2 regions of the Terribacillus sp. JSM ZJ617 genome follow, and region 1 is predicted to be linked to the other one. Evidence: riboswitches for the same ligand, from Rfam matches in the RefSeq annotation. Region 1 holds a riboswitch; the other holds the start of a gene.
The links. Region 1 has a riboswitch for S-adenosylmethionine ahead of sfnG (dimethylsulfone monooxygenase SfnG). Riboswitches for the same ligand answer to the same signal wherever they lie in the genome.

Region 1 (7,892 bases):
TGCTTATGCTTCCCCAAGTCATTGAAACTACTCAATATCCACCACCTGTCCTGGCAGCTTATCATGCTCGTGACTACAGAGATGCTCTTAACAGGATGGCCCGTTACAAAAAAATGTGCCCTCCGGAAAATATTCGAATTGTAGAAGAAGGAAGGAAATGCACGATTGAAATTGGTTGGCAGAACACCGATCAACCTATTCCGCTAGTACTGATTGGAACATTACTTGTATTTCTGCTGGAACTAGGACGTCGCGGCACTGGGTTACCTATAAAAGCAACTTCAGTAGAATTTACACACTCAATGATTCACGTACAAGTGCTTGAGAATTACTTTGGTTGTCCTATTCAAGTGGGGGCAGAACGCAACCGATTAATACTGGATAGAAGAGAACTTGATCATCCATTTGTTTCTTACAATGATGAATTACTGAAGATTTTAACCCCAGTATTGGACGAAACATTAAAAAAGCATAGACGCAGTAACTCTTTGAAGGAAATAGTTAAGTGGATTTTAGAACGCAGCTTAACGAAGGAAAAACTAGACTTACAAGATGTAGCAGGTGAGTTGGGTATGAGCGAACGAACCTTACAACGGCGGCTGACTGGTGAACAAACCAGCTTTAAGGAACTAGTAAGAGATGTGCGCCACAAGCAGGCAAGGGAATATTTAGCAGATCCATCTTTAGATCTTAAAGAGGTAGCTTTTCTTTTAGGTTATAAAGATCAAAGCTCATTCTATCGGGCATTCCGATTCTGGGAAGGAAATACACCCTTGAAATGGCGAGCTGAACATAAAATGAAACAGCTTAAAATGATATCAAAGGAGAAATAAAAATGGAAATGGGATTAAACAATAAAACTGCATTAGTTACTGGTTCTACAAAAGGCATAGGGAAGGCAATTGCATTAGAACTGGCTAAGGAAGGAGTAAACGTGCTTGTAAATGGTCGGAATAACGAAGAAGCAGAACAAATAGTCAAGGAAATCAAATCAGCTTATCCCACAACTTCTCCGCAAAATGCTGCAGCCGACATTGTTGATATGCAACAAAGAGAAGCATTATTAGAAAAGTTTCCTTATGTAGATATTTTAATTAACAGCATGGGTATCTATGAAATTATGCAATACGAAGATATAACCGATGAAATATGGGAGAAATACTTCCGTACCAACGTACTAGCTGCAAATAGCTTGTCCAAATATTATTTGCCAAAAATGTTGGAAAAGAATGATGGCCGCATTATCTTCATAGCAAGTGAGGAAGCCATAATGCCTTCGGGGCTGATGCCTCAATATGGTATGACAAAATCTATGCTTTTATCCTTAGCTAAAAGCATATCAATGCTGACAAAAGGATCCGAAGTTACAATTAATACAATTATGCCTGGGCCTACTCTTTCTGAAAATGTGCAGCAAATTATCGAGGGAATATACGCTAATGAAGAGATGACATTTGCAGAAAAAGAAAAACATTTTATGATCCATAATCAACCCCAATCTGCCATACAGCGATTTATCAGACCAACCGAGGTAGGAAGACTAGCTGCTTTCTTGTGCAGTCCATATGCTTCTGCTTTTAAGGGATCACCAATCCGTATGGATGGAGGAATGATTCCGACTATTTATTGATAGGAAAGAGCAACTATATGAACGCTCATAGCAAAACAAAAAGCAGAGTTCCGATGAACTCTGCTTATTCTTCATTTACTTTGTTGACCAAAGCTTCCTCCGCCATCTTAAACCCTTCAATAACAGTGTCTTCCTCAACCTCAATCATAATACAGCGTTTGTTATTGAAAACAACTTGCCGTACATAACGCAGATCTTCTGGGCTTATTGCGATATTGGCAACCTTCGTTTTGATTTTAATGGATTTGGAATTGTACTTCGGCAATACACTGGTTGCCTTCATTTCATATTTCTCATCGTCAATAACCTTTTGATAAGCAGTTTCTACTTTTTCCGGGGTCACGTCTTCTACGCCGCTCATAGTCAGGACGCGCTGGATATCCTGTTTATCAAGCTTCGGTGCTTCATCTTCTTCATTTTCTTCTACTACACGATTGATTTCCTCATATACACTAGCAAGGGCAGAGGTATTAAGCTGATCGCCAGTTATATCTTTGACTATCTCTTCAAAGACACTTTTATCATCTCTTGCAGTCATGATTTCTTCAGCATTTAAAACATCCTCGATAAATGCCGTGTCTGGCTCGAATGCTTTTGCTGTAGAGTAGAGCACATGATTCACATCAGCGGCGCTGTCGTTGAAGCATGGGAATAAGAATCCTGATAGCGGTGCTTGCAGATTGATAACAGGATTTACTGTGACATTGTACTTGAATTCCCTTTCCACATAATCAAATTCCAATTCTTTTTTCGGTTCCTGTGTCTTGTTGATACTGCATAGCAGGAAGGAGTGGGAGTACATTGTATCATTGGCGCTTTCCTCTTGATCATCACCCTGGCGTTTCTGGGCTTTCAGGTATTCTGCCTTGATGAATGAGATGACCACATCATGCTCATACTGTCTGTCTTCCAGCATCTTAGCAACAAGCTTCAGCATGTCGTTCGTCCATTCTTCTACATCATTTGTTAGTAAGCCGCGGTGCAGGATGAATTGGCTGCTGTCCTCCACATCCCGTTTGAATTTCAGTTCAAATAGTTTCTCATCAGGCTGACCTGCTAGTACTTTTTTGAAATTGCCCAAGAACAACTCCTGTTGATCTTCATCCAGCATGCCAAACGGCATACTTTCGTGATGATAGATGTCACTGGATTCTTTCATGATATATACGTTGAAAATATCAGAGATTTTAAGTTTATCATTGCCTTTTTTAAATTGCCTGCGAATCGTTGCGATGTCCTTTTTATTCATATCGTTTCCCGTTCCTTATTGATAGAGTGAAAAGCATGTTCACTTATTTTAACATAGAGATAGATTGCGAAACGGGACTTTTAATGTAGGTTTTTGAAATAAATAAGATTAGAAGTTCAAGTAATGAGTATAAGGAGTTTCAAATGAAGCCAAATACTAAGAGATGATTTGCTTCTAAACAAACGAGGAAAATCTAGTTTTATTTTTGTGAAAGAAATAGAGAGCTAAAAAAATAGTATAAATAATCTGCTATCATGGAAGCTTATTAAGTTAAAACAGCCCATATCAAATGGGCTGTGTCACATCTTCCAGTGCTGCTTCTTTCTCACGTACAAGTGGAATGACTTCACGGCCGAAGCGCTCCAGATCTTCTTCGTAATGGAAATGGCCAGTTAAGACGAGGTCAACACCAATTTGTTTAAGACGAATGATCTGGTCAGCTACCTGTTCTGCCGTACCTATCAGACCGGTTTTGAAACCGTCATTATATTGAACAAGATCCTCATAGGAAGAGTCTGCCCACATGCCTTGCTTGCTTTGGGTTGCTTGACCAGCGTCCTTGACGGACTCACGAAAGCCTTCGACTGCTTCCGTATCGGCATGGCTCACAATATCACGAAGCAGGGATACAGCTTCTTCTTCTGTGTCACGGACGATGGCGAAGCCGTTTACAGCGAACTTTACATCACGGCCTTGATTGGCTGCACGGGCTTTCACGTCTTGGATTTGCTGCTGGAAGCCTTCGAGTGTATTGCCGTTCATGAAATAATAATCGGAAACACGAGCAGCCATGTCACGAGCCACATCGGAATTGCCGCCTTGGAATATCGGAATCTGCTTTTCTGGTTTTGGTTTCAAAGGGGCGTCTGATAGCCTGTAAAAGTCTCCTCGATAGGTAGCTTGTTCTTCCTCCCACAATGCCCGGAGCACACGGATGAACTCTTCGGAACGCCGGTATCGTTCATCATGATCGAGCCAATGCTCGCCGTAGCTGATGAATTCCTGTTTGAACCAGCCGCTGACAACATTGACAGCGGCGCGACCTCCGCTAATATGGTCCAGTGTAGCGAGCATTTTGGCGTAGACGCCTGGATGCCAAAGACCTGGATGGACTGCCGAGATTAGGTTCAATTTTTCGGTGACGCTTGCTAGGGCAGAGGCGAGGGTTATTGCTTCGAGCTGTTTATCAGCGCCGTAGCTTGCGATAAAACGTGTTTGCAGAAGGGCATATTCAAAGCCGTTCTGCTCAGCGATTTGCGCGTAGCGTTTGTTCGCTGCAAAACTCCAGTCCGTTTTCTGCGGCAGCTTGGATATGACTAGCCCGCCGCTCACATTCGGTACCCAATATGCAAATTTCACTTTCGTCATCCTTTACCCTCCAGCAGCTCACTTATCAAGAGTGTACGAAAACAGCCCTTCTCCATAAAAGAGAAGGGCTGCGGGTATGTAACTACCATCCGTTCACGCTTCTCATCTTCAGGATGTAATATCCTTCTGAAATTGGCACCGTGCTGGTAACAGTCGGTTGCCGAGGCTTCACTGGGTCAGTCCCTCCGCCTCTCTTGATAAGAAAACTATTTTTTTAGTGATTGTAAACAAAGTATTCAGACTTGTCAACCTAGTTTGTGCAATTGCTGGATTGTTCTGTTAAGCTGGAGGTAGAAAGACACTTTCGCTTTGTATTAGAGGAGGATAACCAATGAAAAAAATCATTAACCGACCAGAGGATGTTGTCCTGGAGATGTGTCACGGGCTGGTATTGGCTCACCCGGAACTCGAATTATTGAAGAAGTATAAAGTGATCAAACGAAAACAATTACAGACAAATAAGGTTACCTTAATCAGTGGGGGAGGAAGCGGGCATGAGCCTGCCCATGCAGGCTTTGTCGGGGAAGGCATGCTGGATGCAGCGGTATGTGGCGATATGTTTGCTTCGCCTTCCCAAATACAAGTTTATCAAGCTATCAAGGAGACGGCAGGAGAGAAAGGTACGCTTCTTATCATCAAGAATTACAGCGGGGATATTATGAACTTCAAGAACGCGGCCCACCTCGCTAAGGAAGATGGGCTGGAAGTGGATCATGTGAAGGTAGATGATGATATCGCAGTGGAGGATAGTCTGTATACAGTTGGAAGACGTGGTGTTGCTGGAGTCGTACTTGTACATAAAGTCGCTGGAGCAGCTGCGGCTGAAGGGCGTGACTTACAGCAGGTAAAAGCGGTAGCGGAAAAAGCTGTCTCTCGGACACGCAGTATCGGTGTTGCTTTGACATCCTGCACATTGCCAGGTGGTGAACCGACCTTCAAGCTTGCAGAGGATGAAATGGAGTATGGCGTCGGTATCCATGGGGAACCTGGTATCCGACGGGAAAAGGTTCTATCAGCCAACGAATTAGCCAAACGGATGGTCGAGGATCTGCTGAAGGAAGGACAGCCAGAGGAAGATGCGGCTTTATTGATTAACGGATTTGGCGGAACACCATTACAAGAATTGTATCTGTTCAATCAATCTGTCAATCGTGAGCTTGCTGAACGGAATATCAAAATAAATCGGATATTCGTAGGCAACTATATGACTAGTATCGATATGGCAGGTGTGTCGGTAACGATTATGTCACTTGATGATGAGCTGCGCACTCTGCTCTCCAGTGAATCAGATACACCAGCTCTCAAGATTGACGGACCTGTGGAGCAGCCAGCGTTTTCCAGTTTTAAGGAAGCAGCAGACAATGCGGATGTTTCTTATCAGGTAGAAACAGACAGCGCGTATGCACAAGTAAAAGAGGACTCTATTACACTGGAAAACATCATCTACTTAGTGGATAAAATGAGCGAAATTATCATTGAAAATGAAGCTGCCTTCAACAAGCTTGATACCCACGCTGGAGATGGGGATTTCGGTAATAGTGTGGCAAAAGGCTTCCGTCAATTGAAACGGGAATGGAAACATATTCTTGATGAAGACAACCTTACGATTGGCAGCTTCCTTGATGCCTCTTCCATGGTGATCATGGAGCATTGCGGTGGTGCTTCAGGACCAATATGGGGTGGCGCGTTCCGTGCTGCCGGAAAAGCAGCTGGTGAGAAGAAAGAGCTCACTGTAACAGAATTCGCAGATATCCTGCAGCATGTCGTAACGGCAATCCAGGATATTGGAGAACGCTCCTTTGGTCGCGGAGCTGAGGTCGGGGATAAGACATTGATTGATGCACTCGCACCATGTGCGGATAGCTGGAAGCAGAGTGCTGCAGCTAATGAAGATGTAAAGACAGCCTTCAAAAAAGGCGCAGAGGCTGCTGTTACTGGTGCGGAGAATACGAAGGAAATCGTTGCACGGATGGGACGTGCTGGAACGGTAGGAGAGCGCAGTCTTGGTTATCCGGATGCAGGCGCGCATGCACTGGGTGTCATTTTTACTAAATTAGCTGCTGCATTGAAATAATCCTATGCAGCAGAGAGTGAGTTTCCTAGATTAGTTCAGGTTTTGGATTGCTTTGGTTAGTATGTAGTATATCTTTGTCAAAAACCTTGTAAAGGGAGGGTGACAAAAGCTATCTTTTCCCGACAAACTAGGCCTTTCTTTCCCAATCCAGATAGACAGGAATCTGACAGAAAATCATAGAATTCTACTTTAAATCTATTTAAGGAGGATTCATATGAAAAAGAAATCGATTCTTGCTGGAGCTCTGCTTATCACGTCCTTATTATCAGTCCCTTCTGTATCGTTAGCTGACGCAGTGCATGATCATGGGCATAACCATGAAACAGTCGGTTTTGACCATATTGGAGACAAGCTCCCTAAAGCAGGGGATTTCAAAGACTTGGAGTCTGCACCGTCTATTGAGCAATCAACGGATGTAGTCGAGTTTAACAGTAAAGGAAAAGAAGTGGAAAAACACCGGACAGAAAGTAATACAGGCGGATTTAGTATAGCGGATACAGGCAGCCAAAAGGTGACAGTCCTGGCTGTTGCCGATGAAGAATATCGAGCTGCTTATCCGGATTGGCAGCAAAGGATTATTTCAATTGTGGAACAAGCAGACAATGCTTTCAACCGTGATCATGATGTGGACTACGTCGTCGAGGCTGTTGGACAATGGTCGTCCAGCGGATCAAATAGCTCTGCTTTGCTACAGGACTTACAGCGTGACTGGGATGGACGCGGGTATGATTTTGTTGCTGGTTTTACAAGAGACAGCCGATTTGATGCAGGTGGTATTGCATATGTTTATAGCGGAGCACCTTCCGGAAGTGCGATTAGTGTAAACCTTGATCAAGGAACAAGAAATACTGCATACGCAGCACAGCATGAATTTACGCATAACTATGGCATCGGTCACGATGCGCAGGGAAGCGGAATCCGCTGCATCATGAACTATGATTATTCATACACAGTAGACTACTGGGATGAAGGTCATGATCGCGTGCTGTCACAAAATAAATTCTGGTATGGATCTTAAAAGCGGCGGCCGTTATGGCCGCTTTTTTACATTGTATTCTCAGACTCTATTTTTATAATAGAGTTTTTGTTATATATTGGTAGTTGGGTAGGAAGGAGCGGAACTAATGATAGAAGGTTTGTACGAAGCACATTTACCAGTTAGTAATCTGAAAAAATCCATCACGTTTTATGAAGGACTGGAGCTTTCCCACATTCATGAAGATAGGTTAGCTTTCTTTTGGATTAAAAAGGACCATAGCTGGCTTGGTCTTTGGGAATCGGATAAAGCAGAGCTTGCCCATCATCCATCCATCAGACATGTCGCATTTCAAGTGAGTTTGGAAAATTTAAAAGCTGCATCCGGATGGTTAAAAGAAAGAGGATATCACCCGAGAGAAGCTTTCGGTTTTGGCCCTCATGAGCCTTTTGTGATGGGCGCATGATGGAATGGCACATGCGAAAATTCATTTTAATGATCCGGATGGCAACAGTCTGGAGCTTATCACGAAAATAGATAACCCAAACAATGTCACTTCAAGGTTGTATTTGAGTGAATGGGAAAAAGAAAACTC
Region 2 (7,892 bases), on a different contig from region 1:
TCCTCTTACATGCAGTTTATTCCATGATCAGCATTATATTGTTCCGCGTAACAACAATGAGCTGATCATAGGTGCAACAAAGGTCAAGAATGATTGGAGCACCGAGCCCACGCTTGGCGGATTACAGACTATCATGGAGAAAGCGAGAAAGATGCTGCCAGTGGTTGATAAAATGCCGTTCCTCAGAAGCTGGGCAGGTCTCAGACCTCAGACATACGATGGCAAGCCGCTGATTGGTGAGCATCCAGAAATGAAGGGCTTGTATATCGCTGCTGGCCATCAGCGCAATGGCATTCTGCTTGCCCCAGCTACGGGCAAGATGATTTGTGATTTGATAAGCAGCAATGAAGTTCTGGAAGAATGGAAGGAAGCATTTCGTGTCGATAGATTGAACACTGGCGAGGAGGTATTGATGTGAATATTCAGCTGAATGGCAGGCGGCAGGAATTATCCGCTGATATCAAGACTATAGCTCAGCTGTTAGCATCACTTTCCCTGGAGAAAAGGATTGTGATTGTCGAACTGAACAAAGAGATCATTAATAAAGCTTCGTATGCAGAGCAGCCGATTAGAAATGGCGATAAAGTCGAGCTGATTCATTTTGTAGGAGGAGGATGAAGAATGTTACAGATTGCAGAGAAGACTTTTGCTTCCCGCTTATTATTGGGAACAGGCAAATACCCGTCATTTGAGGTGCAGGAAAAGGCAGTCGATATTTCGAAGGCAGAGATACTGACATTTGCTGTGAGGCGGATGGATATCTTTGAGCCATCCCAGCCAAATTTCCTGGAACAGCTGGATCTGGAAAAGTACTCTTTACTTCCGAATACAGCAGGGGCAAAGACAGCAGAAGAGGCTGTTCGTATTGCCAAACTGGCTAAAGCTTCGGGGTTATGCGATATGGTGAAGGTGGAAGTGATTGGCTGTGACCGGACATTGCTTCCTGATCCAATAGAGACACTGCGGGCATCTGAAATGCTGTTGGAAGAGGGCTTCATTGTCCTGCCTTACACGTCGGATGATGTTGTCTTGGCCAAGCGGCTCGTGAATCTGGGAGTACATGCGATTATGCCAGGTGCATCGCCAATTGGTTCGGGAAAAGGTATCATCAATCCTTTCAACCTGCGTATGATCATTGAACAGAGCAGTGTACCGGTCATTGTTGATGCTGGTATTGGTTCGCCAAAAGATGCTGTGTATGCAATGGAGCTCGGGGCGGATGGTGTCTTGTTGAATACAGCTGTGTCCGGAGCTGCAGACCCTGTTCGAATGGCATATGCGATGAAGCTGGCTATTGAAGCAGGTCGTTTAGGTTTTGAAGCAGGAAGAATTCCCGAAAAAAATTACGCAGTAGCTAGCAGCCCGAATGAAGGTTTGTTTACCTGATGAAGGATCGTTATCGGAAACAGGAGCTGTTCATCGGCAAGGATGGGCAGGCACAGGTGGAAAACGGTAAAATTGTCTTAATTGGGATGGGGGCATTAGGCTCTGCTTCTGCAGAGATGCTTGTGCGTGCTGGTATTGGAGAACTGATGCTTATTGATCGGGATTATGTTGAATTCCATAATCTCCAGCGCCAGCAGCTGTATACAGAGCAAGATGCTGCTGCCTATTTGCCGAAAGCTTCTGCAGCAAAGGAGCGACTACAGGCAATCAATCAGCAAGTGACGCTGCATACCGTAATTGAAAATGTTGATTACCATAATATCGAGCACTTGATTGAAGGTGCTGATGTAATAGTGGATGCTACCGATAATTTCGAGACACGTTTAATCGTCAATGATGCAGCATTGAAGCACGGTATTCCGTACTTATATGGTGCATGTGTGGGCAGCTACGGGATAACCTACCCAGTACTTGCCAATAAAGATACTCCATGTCTTCACTGTCTCCTGGAACAGCTTCCGCAGCAAAGCGAAACATGTGATACGGCAGGAATCATCAGCCCGATTGTCCAATGGGTGGCGGCGATGCAAGTGACACAAGCATTACGAATCTTATGCGGTCAGGAAGTAAAGGCAGAACTATGTGCATTTGATATTTGGACAGGGGAATATACGAGAGTGGACGTGAAAAACCTTCGCAATTCAAGTTGTCCCAGCTGCGGCACACATGCAGGATTGCCTTTTTTGAATGGCTCCTCCCGGACGAGACTGGATGTCCTTTGCGGAAGGGAGGCTGTCCATATAAGGCCTAGCGTCAAAAAATCATTGAACCTGCGAGCTTTATCTGAAGAGTGGGTTTGTGCAGTCGACCAGATCACTGTTAATGAATACCTGCTGGCTTTTCAATACAATGGTCATAGAATTGTCCTATTTGCTGATGGCAGAGCAATCATTCATGGTGTGGCCGATATAAGCCGAGCACGTTCCCTTTATGACAGTCTTGTTGGGTAATGTTGTTAGAATTTTCAGTTGACTCTATATATTATTCATGCTAAACTCCTTCATAACAAATGAATACAAAACTCTTATCAAGAGCGGCGGAGGGACTGGCCCGATGATGCCCGGCAACCTGCAAGTGTAACTTTGACTTGTATAGGTGCTAATTCCTGTAGATGAGAGAAGACACAGCACGGTACATTCGTCTCCCTGTCCTCTCAGGGAGGCTTTTTTTATGCAGAAAATCATTCGAGGAGGCAAAGCAAATGACAGCAGTGAAGATTGGATTGATAGGATACGGCACAGTAGGAAGCGCTGTAGGGAGGACGATCCGCTCCCATCAGGAGAACCTGCAGGCGATTTTCGGGAAGGAGGTACATGTGGCAGGTGTCTTGGTGCGGGAAAAGCAGAAGTATGCGCAGCAAGTGACGGACGCATTGCTGACAGACGATGCAGCGGAGTTGTTCTCTATATCAGATCTTGATGTGATCATCGAAGCGAGTGTCGGAATTGAGCCTGCTTTCAGTTATTTAACGGAAGCAATCCAGCACGGCTGTCATATCATCACGGCGAATAAAGAATTGATTGCTTCCCGGGGCGCGGAGTTGAAGCAATTGGCAAAGGATAAAGGTGTTCGGCTGGAATATGAAGCAGCAGTCGCCGGCGGTGTACCGGTGATTGGGACGCTGAAGCAGCTTCTGCATATTAACCATGTCGTCAAAGTAGAGGCGATTTTAAATGGCACATCTAACTTCATTCTGACGGAAATGTACGATAAGGGCCTTCCATTTGGAGAGGCGCTGCGTCTTGCGCAGGAAGCTGGTTTTGCAGAAGCAGATCCCGCCAATGATGTTGATGGCTGGGATGCGTTTTATAAACTAATGGTGTTGAGTGATTTGTTATTTGAAGCCCAGCCGGATTGGGAGAAGGTCACGCGCAGGGGAATCCGTTCGGTTTCCTCACAAGATATCCGTGCAGCCGCAGAACAAGGGTGGAAAATTAAACATGTTGCCATGCTTGAAAATGCGGGTGGAGAAGTGACGGCATCTGTAGAACCAGTCATCCTAACAGCTGGACACCCGCTGTACAGTGTGGATGGAGTAGATAATGCTGTATGTGTGGAAGGTGATCTGGTTGGCAAGCTGAAGCTTCAAGGGCCAGGTGCCGGTGCCCTGCCGACGGCCAGTGCCATCGTCGAGGACTTGGCGAACCTCGTCCATCAGCGCAAAGAAATCAATGTTAAACGCGAAATCAAATTCACGGAGAAACGGGAGGCAGTTCCTTTTGTTCACTTGCCGTCTGGTGAGACAGTTCTTCTTCACGGAGAAAACGTCGTTGCATCTGATGGTCGCTATTATCGACTTGCCGCAAGAGCACAGGCTAAGGCAGAGGCTTAATGTAGGAAGTTGATAAGATGGACAAAAAAGAAGGTGTACATATGATGACTTATATATGCCTTTTTACATGCTTATTCTGATAAGTACTGCCTCTTTTGGCCTATTTTTTGTATAATGAGGAAGTACATAGAGAAATGTGCAATATTTTAGGTAAGGGGTAGATTTTATGGTAGCTTGTCCGTCATGTGGACACAACAATACAGAGGGGAGTAAGTTTTGCGAGAATTGCGGTGCGGCTTTGCAAGGGCAAACTGCAGCAGGTCACACACAGCAAGAGGCAGTTTTATCGGGTGAAAGTGCCAAGGCGAATGAGTACCTTGAGGTCACAAAACAGGCATCATTATCATTTTTCCATTATTTTGCTGATGTGATTAAACACCCATTTAGCTCAGGTAAGCGCTACGGTGTTAGCAATCTGACGAATAGCATCATCACGATGATTCTCTTCGCTGTGTTTTTAGGATTGACAGTTTATATCGGGATGAAGAATTTATTAAAGGAAATAAGCACTGTACCTCTTTTTGGAGACATGCTAAGTGCGGATGAACTAGACATTGAGTTATCATTTGTCGAGTTTGCTATCAAGCCGTTCATTTTCTTTGCGTTTTTTGTTTTCGTGGTGGCAGTTTTGGTATTTGCTGCGAGCAAACTCTCAAAGATTGAAACAAGCTTCAAATCTATAATAGTTAGGTACGGGAGCTATTTAATTCCTTTCCTAGGATTAGTAGCATTAGGTTTCCTGCTTGCACTAGTAAACATTAATCTTTTCTTGTGGTTTACTACTATTGGTTTCGTTGGTACCTTTTTCATTGTTCCAGTGCTTGTGTTGGTTAGCCTATATCGTGATAGCAGAAGTGGCTTGGATATTGTATACAGCTCTTTATTTGTGACTATCTGCACAATGATTGTTTTGTATATTGCTCAAAGAATGTATCTGGAAGAACTAATAGAACAAATGGAAGAACTCATGAATCAATTTTCAATCTTTTAATTAGGAAAAGAGACAGGAAATCCTGTCTCTTTTGTTTTACTCAATATTCGTCAGCTTCCAATCGTCTCCCGATTTCTCTGCTGTGTATGTCCAATCATAATCTTGTTGTTCGGACGTGCCGTCGCTGTATGAGATTGTAATTGTTTCTTTTGTTGTGATAGTTGCCGAATCACCGTCTTCTTCATAGCTGGTAATCTCGTAATCATCCAGGGATTCTGTGATGCTTTTGGATGTCAAATTATCAACAAGTGTCTGTTGGGATTCGTATAACGCTGATCCTTCTGCCATATATGGAGAAACGCTGCTGAAACTATCATCATTAATTGCGTCTATTAAGCCATGCAGGTAGTTGTCCATCAATGTGACTGCTGTGTCAGGAATATCTCCTTCAGCACTGCTGCCAGCCGTTTTTGTTTCATCGGATTTACTGGATCCATCCGCTTCATATACCGTAGGCTTCTTGTTCTCCACTATCTCGGTGTTATCACCGATGGAGCTGAAATAGGAATAATCGGCATCATATGCTTGCCATTTCTTTGCTTTTTCGTCATAAACCATGACGTAACTCAGTTCGTGGGACTGCTTCTCTAAATCAGCTGTCGATTCATCATAAATTTCTGCTTCATTGAATGTTTGGCTGACGTCCGCTGTTACCGCCCAGCCGGTGTCCAATTTGGTTACATTAAATGTATCCAGGTCGAATTCCGATGATAGGTAGGAACCCTCGTAGGAATAATCCCAAGAATCCAAACTGTCGATTTCGTCTTGGACCATCTGCTTAAATGGTTTTCCGGCATCTTTTAGCAGACTTGTGTCTTTGGCAGCTTTGGCATTTGCCAGCTGATCACCGACCGCATTGATCTGATCCATGATTTGTTTCCTCGTATCTTCTGTTATAGAACCTTCCACCTGCAGGTCACTGTATGGGTTCGTATCCTCGCTGTAGAGGTCCATACTTTCTGTTGCAGCCATTTCTATCATATCGTGTGTCAGTTCAGCTGATACTTCGTGAGTACCTGGTACAAATGGGCCGTATGTCTTTTCGAAATCATCTGCGTCTGCTTGCCCAACTTCTTTCCCATCTACTTTAAGCACCGTATCTTTATAAGCAGTAGATAGAGTTATGTAATAGGGCTGAACGTTAATTTCGTAATTATCATACAGAAGAAGTTTTTTCCCATCCTTAGAAAGGTGGATAGGACCAGTGGCATACGCAACTGTTTCCTCTGTTTGGCTTCTCATATCCGCTACTAAAATGTCCAATTCTTCCGGATTTTCATTGTAGTAAGCTATGAGTCCCTGTACGGAATCCTCATCAATCTTGAGCTCTTTATCATCTGTAGTAAGGACCTTCGCAAGTTTCTTTGCATCTTTCTCTGCTAAAGCCGTTTCAAACTCGTCGATCACCTTATCTTTACTGGTCATTGCTTCTCCAGTCTTGTAGCCGGCAAACAAGATAATCAGTACTGCGATGACACTCGCTAGGATGATCTTGTTCTTCTTACTCATTTTCTTCTTGGGCGCGGCTTGCTGCTGGCGCTGGGGAGTGGGTGTTCCGCTTGCGCTTGTGCCGCAGTTATTACAGAACTGGGCGCCGGGCTTCAGTTCTTTACCGCATTCTTTACAGAACTTCATAAGTTCTCCTTTCCCTGTCTCATCAGGATAATAGTATAAAAATAATAAAGACAGCATTATTATTATAATCTTATCCTACTAAATATCTAGATGGTTAAGGGAATTAAATTGGAAAAATGGAAGTTTTATTAAAGAAATCCAGTCAAAAGGACCTTGGTGACCGTAGAAATTGATAATACAAATTAAACAAGAATTAAAGCCGTTTACAGGTTGTAGTCAAAACGGACCATATCCCGGCACTGAATACCATTTTCAAAAATAGGTTCTTCATAGTTGCGAAGAAAGAAATCATGATCTATTGTTTTCATTCGGAAACCGCATTTTTGGTAGAAGGCGATTTGATCTATACTTGAATTGCCTGTCCCTACTTCCAATTTAGCATAGCCTTGTATGCGGGCTTGCCCAATGGCGTGGTGGATGAGTTTTTTACCGACACCCTTTCCTTGATCGGCTTCTCTTACTGAAATATTAACTACTTCCGCGGTGTCTGATTTAGTCTGCAATAGAACATAGATGCCGGAGATTTGATTGCCTATTTCTGCAATAAAACTGCTTCCGGAACGAAGGTATGCCTCTATCTTTGTTTTAGAAGGGTCTGCTTCGAGCAAAAGGTCCATGGGAGGGGTTTCAGTTGGGTAAAGCTTTCGTATCTTCATTACATCACTCCTCTTGGTTACTATAGCAGGTATTAAAAAGGCTGCCGAAATCATTCAGCAGCCTTTTGTTACGGCAGGTATTTGACGATCATGACAGAACATTTCGCGCGTTTCGCTACACGGCTGCTGACACTTCCGAGGACGATTTCCTGGAGTGGATTCAGTCCGCGGCTGCCCATGATAATGAGATCAGCTCGAGTATCACGTGCATGCTCTAAGATCATCGGTGCAGGTTCGCCGTGTTTCATGATCAGTTTGTAATGGATGGATGCTGCTTCGAACGCATCGCGAAAACGCTGGAGCTTTTCGTCACGTTTGCTTTGCAGTTGAATTGGATCCGTGCTGTGCAGAACATCTGCTTTTGTCTTTTCATAATCAAGTACTTGAATTCCTTCGACGTGGGTTCCCGGCTGCAGCTTTGCCAACTGTATGGCATGCTCTGCTGCAAGGAAGGAGTGGTCGGATCCATCAATTGCCACTACGATTTTCTTATACATGGATGCACCGCCTTTTAATGGTTTGATACGTTCACATGTGTTGAATCGCTAGTTGTCAATCTGTGCATGAGTGCTTGGCTATCCTTGTTCAACCCCTCTAAGGTAACGGAGGAGCCCTTCTCAATGAATTTTAGCACGACTTTGTCAATGGCTGCCACTGCGGAGTCATCCCAAACATGCGTGTTGGTGAAATTGAGTGTCACTTGCTTTGCTGTATTCTCATAAGAAAAGCTATCCGTGAAATCTGTGACAGAAGCGAAGAAAAGCTGTCCGGAAATAGTGTATCGAATATGACCTGATGCAGTGCCGATACTTTTTTCTACTTTTACTTTCGA

Region 2: linked by a shared signal. The riboswitch ahead of ACH6C1_RS14990 (homoserine dehydrogenase) and the one ahead of sfnG (dimethylsulfone monooxygenase SfnG) in region 1 are both predicted to bind S-adenosylmethionine.

The regions. Positions count from the first base shown of each region.
Region 1 is NZ_JBISEQ010000003.1:8,206-16,097, forward strand. It holds gene ACH6C1_RS11560 (helix-turn-helix domain-containing protein) at 1-833, shown strand, start outside; gene ACH6C1_RS11565 (SDR family NAD(P)-dependent oxidoreductase) at 836-1,630, shown strand; gene ACH6C1_RS11570 (DUF4317 domain-containing protein) at 1,695-2,879, opposite strand; gene sfnG (dimethylsulfone monooxygenase SfnG) at 3,165-4,247, opposite strand; SAM riboswitch class I at 4,347-4,451, opposite strand; gene dhaK (dihydroxyacetone kinase subunit DhaK) at 4,579-6,321, shown strand; gene ACH6C1_RS11585 (zinc-dependent metalloprotease) at 6,536-7,339, shown strand; partial or broken gene ACH6C1_RS11590 (VOC family protein) at 7,446-7,892, shown strand, end outside.
Region 2 is NZ_JBISEQ010000004.1:279,419-287,310, reverse strand. It holds gene thiO (glycine oxidase ThiO) at 1-418, shown strand, start outside; gene thiS (sulfur carrier protein ThiS) at 415-618, shown strand; gene ACH6C1_RS15000 (thiazole synthase) at 622-1,386, shown strand; gene ACH6C1_RS14995 (ThiF family adenylyltransferase) at 1,386-2,396, shown strand; SAM riboswitch class I at 2,468-2,564, shown strand; gene ACH6C1_RS14990 (homoserine dehydrogenase) at 2,648-3,778, shown strand; gene ACH6C1_RS14985 (zinc ribbon domain-containing protein) at 3,945-4,769, shown strand; gene ACH6C1_RS14980 (zinc ribbon domain-containing protein) at 4,806-6,404, opposite strand; gene ACH6C1_RS14975 (GNAT family N-acetyltransferase) at 6,608-7,060, opposite strand; gene ACH6C1_RS14970 (universal stress protein) at 7,129-7,557, opposite strand; gene ACH6C1_RS14965 (SulP family inorganic anion transporter) at 7,572-7,892, opposite strand, start outside.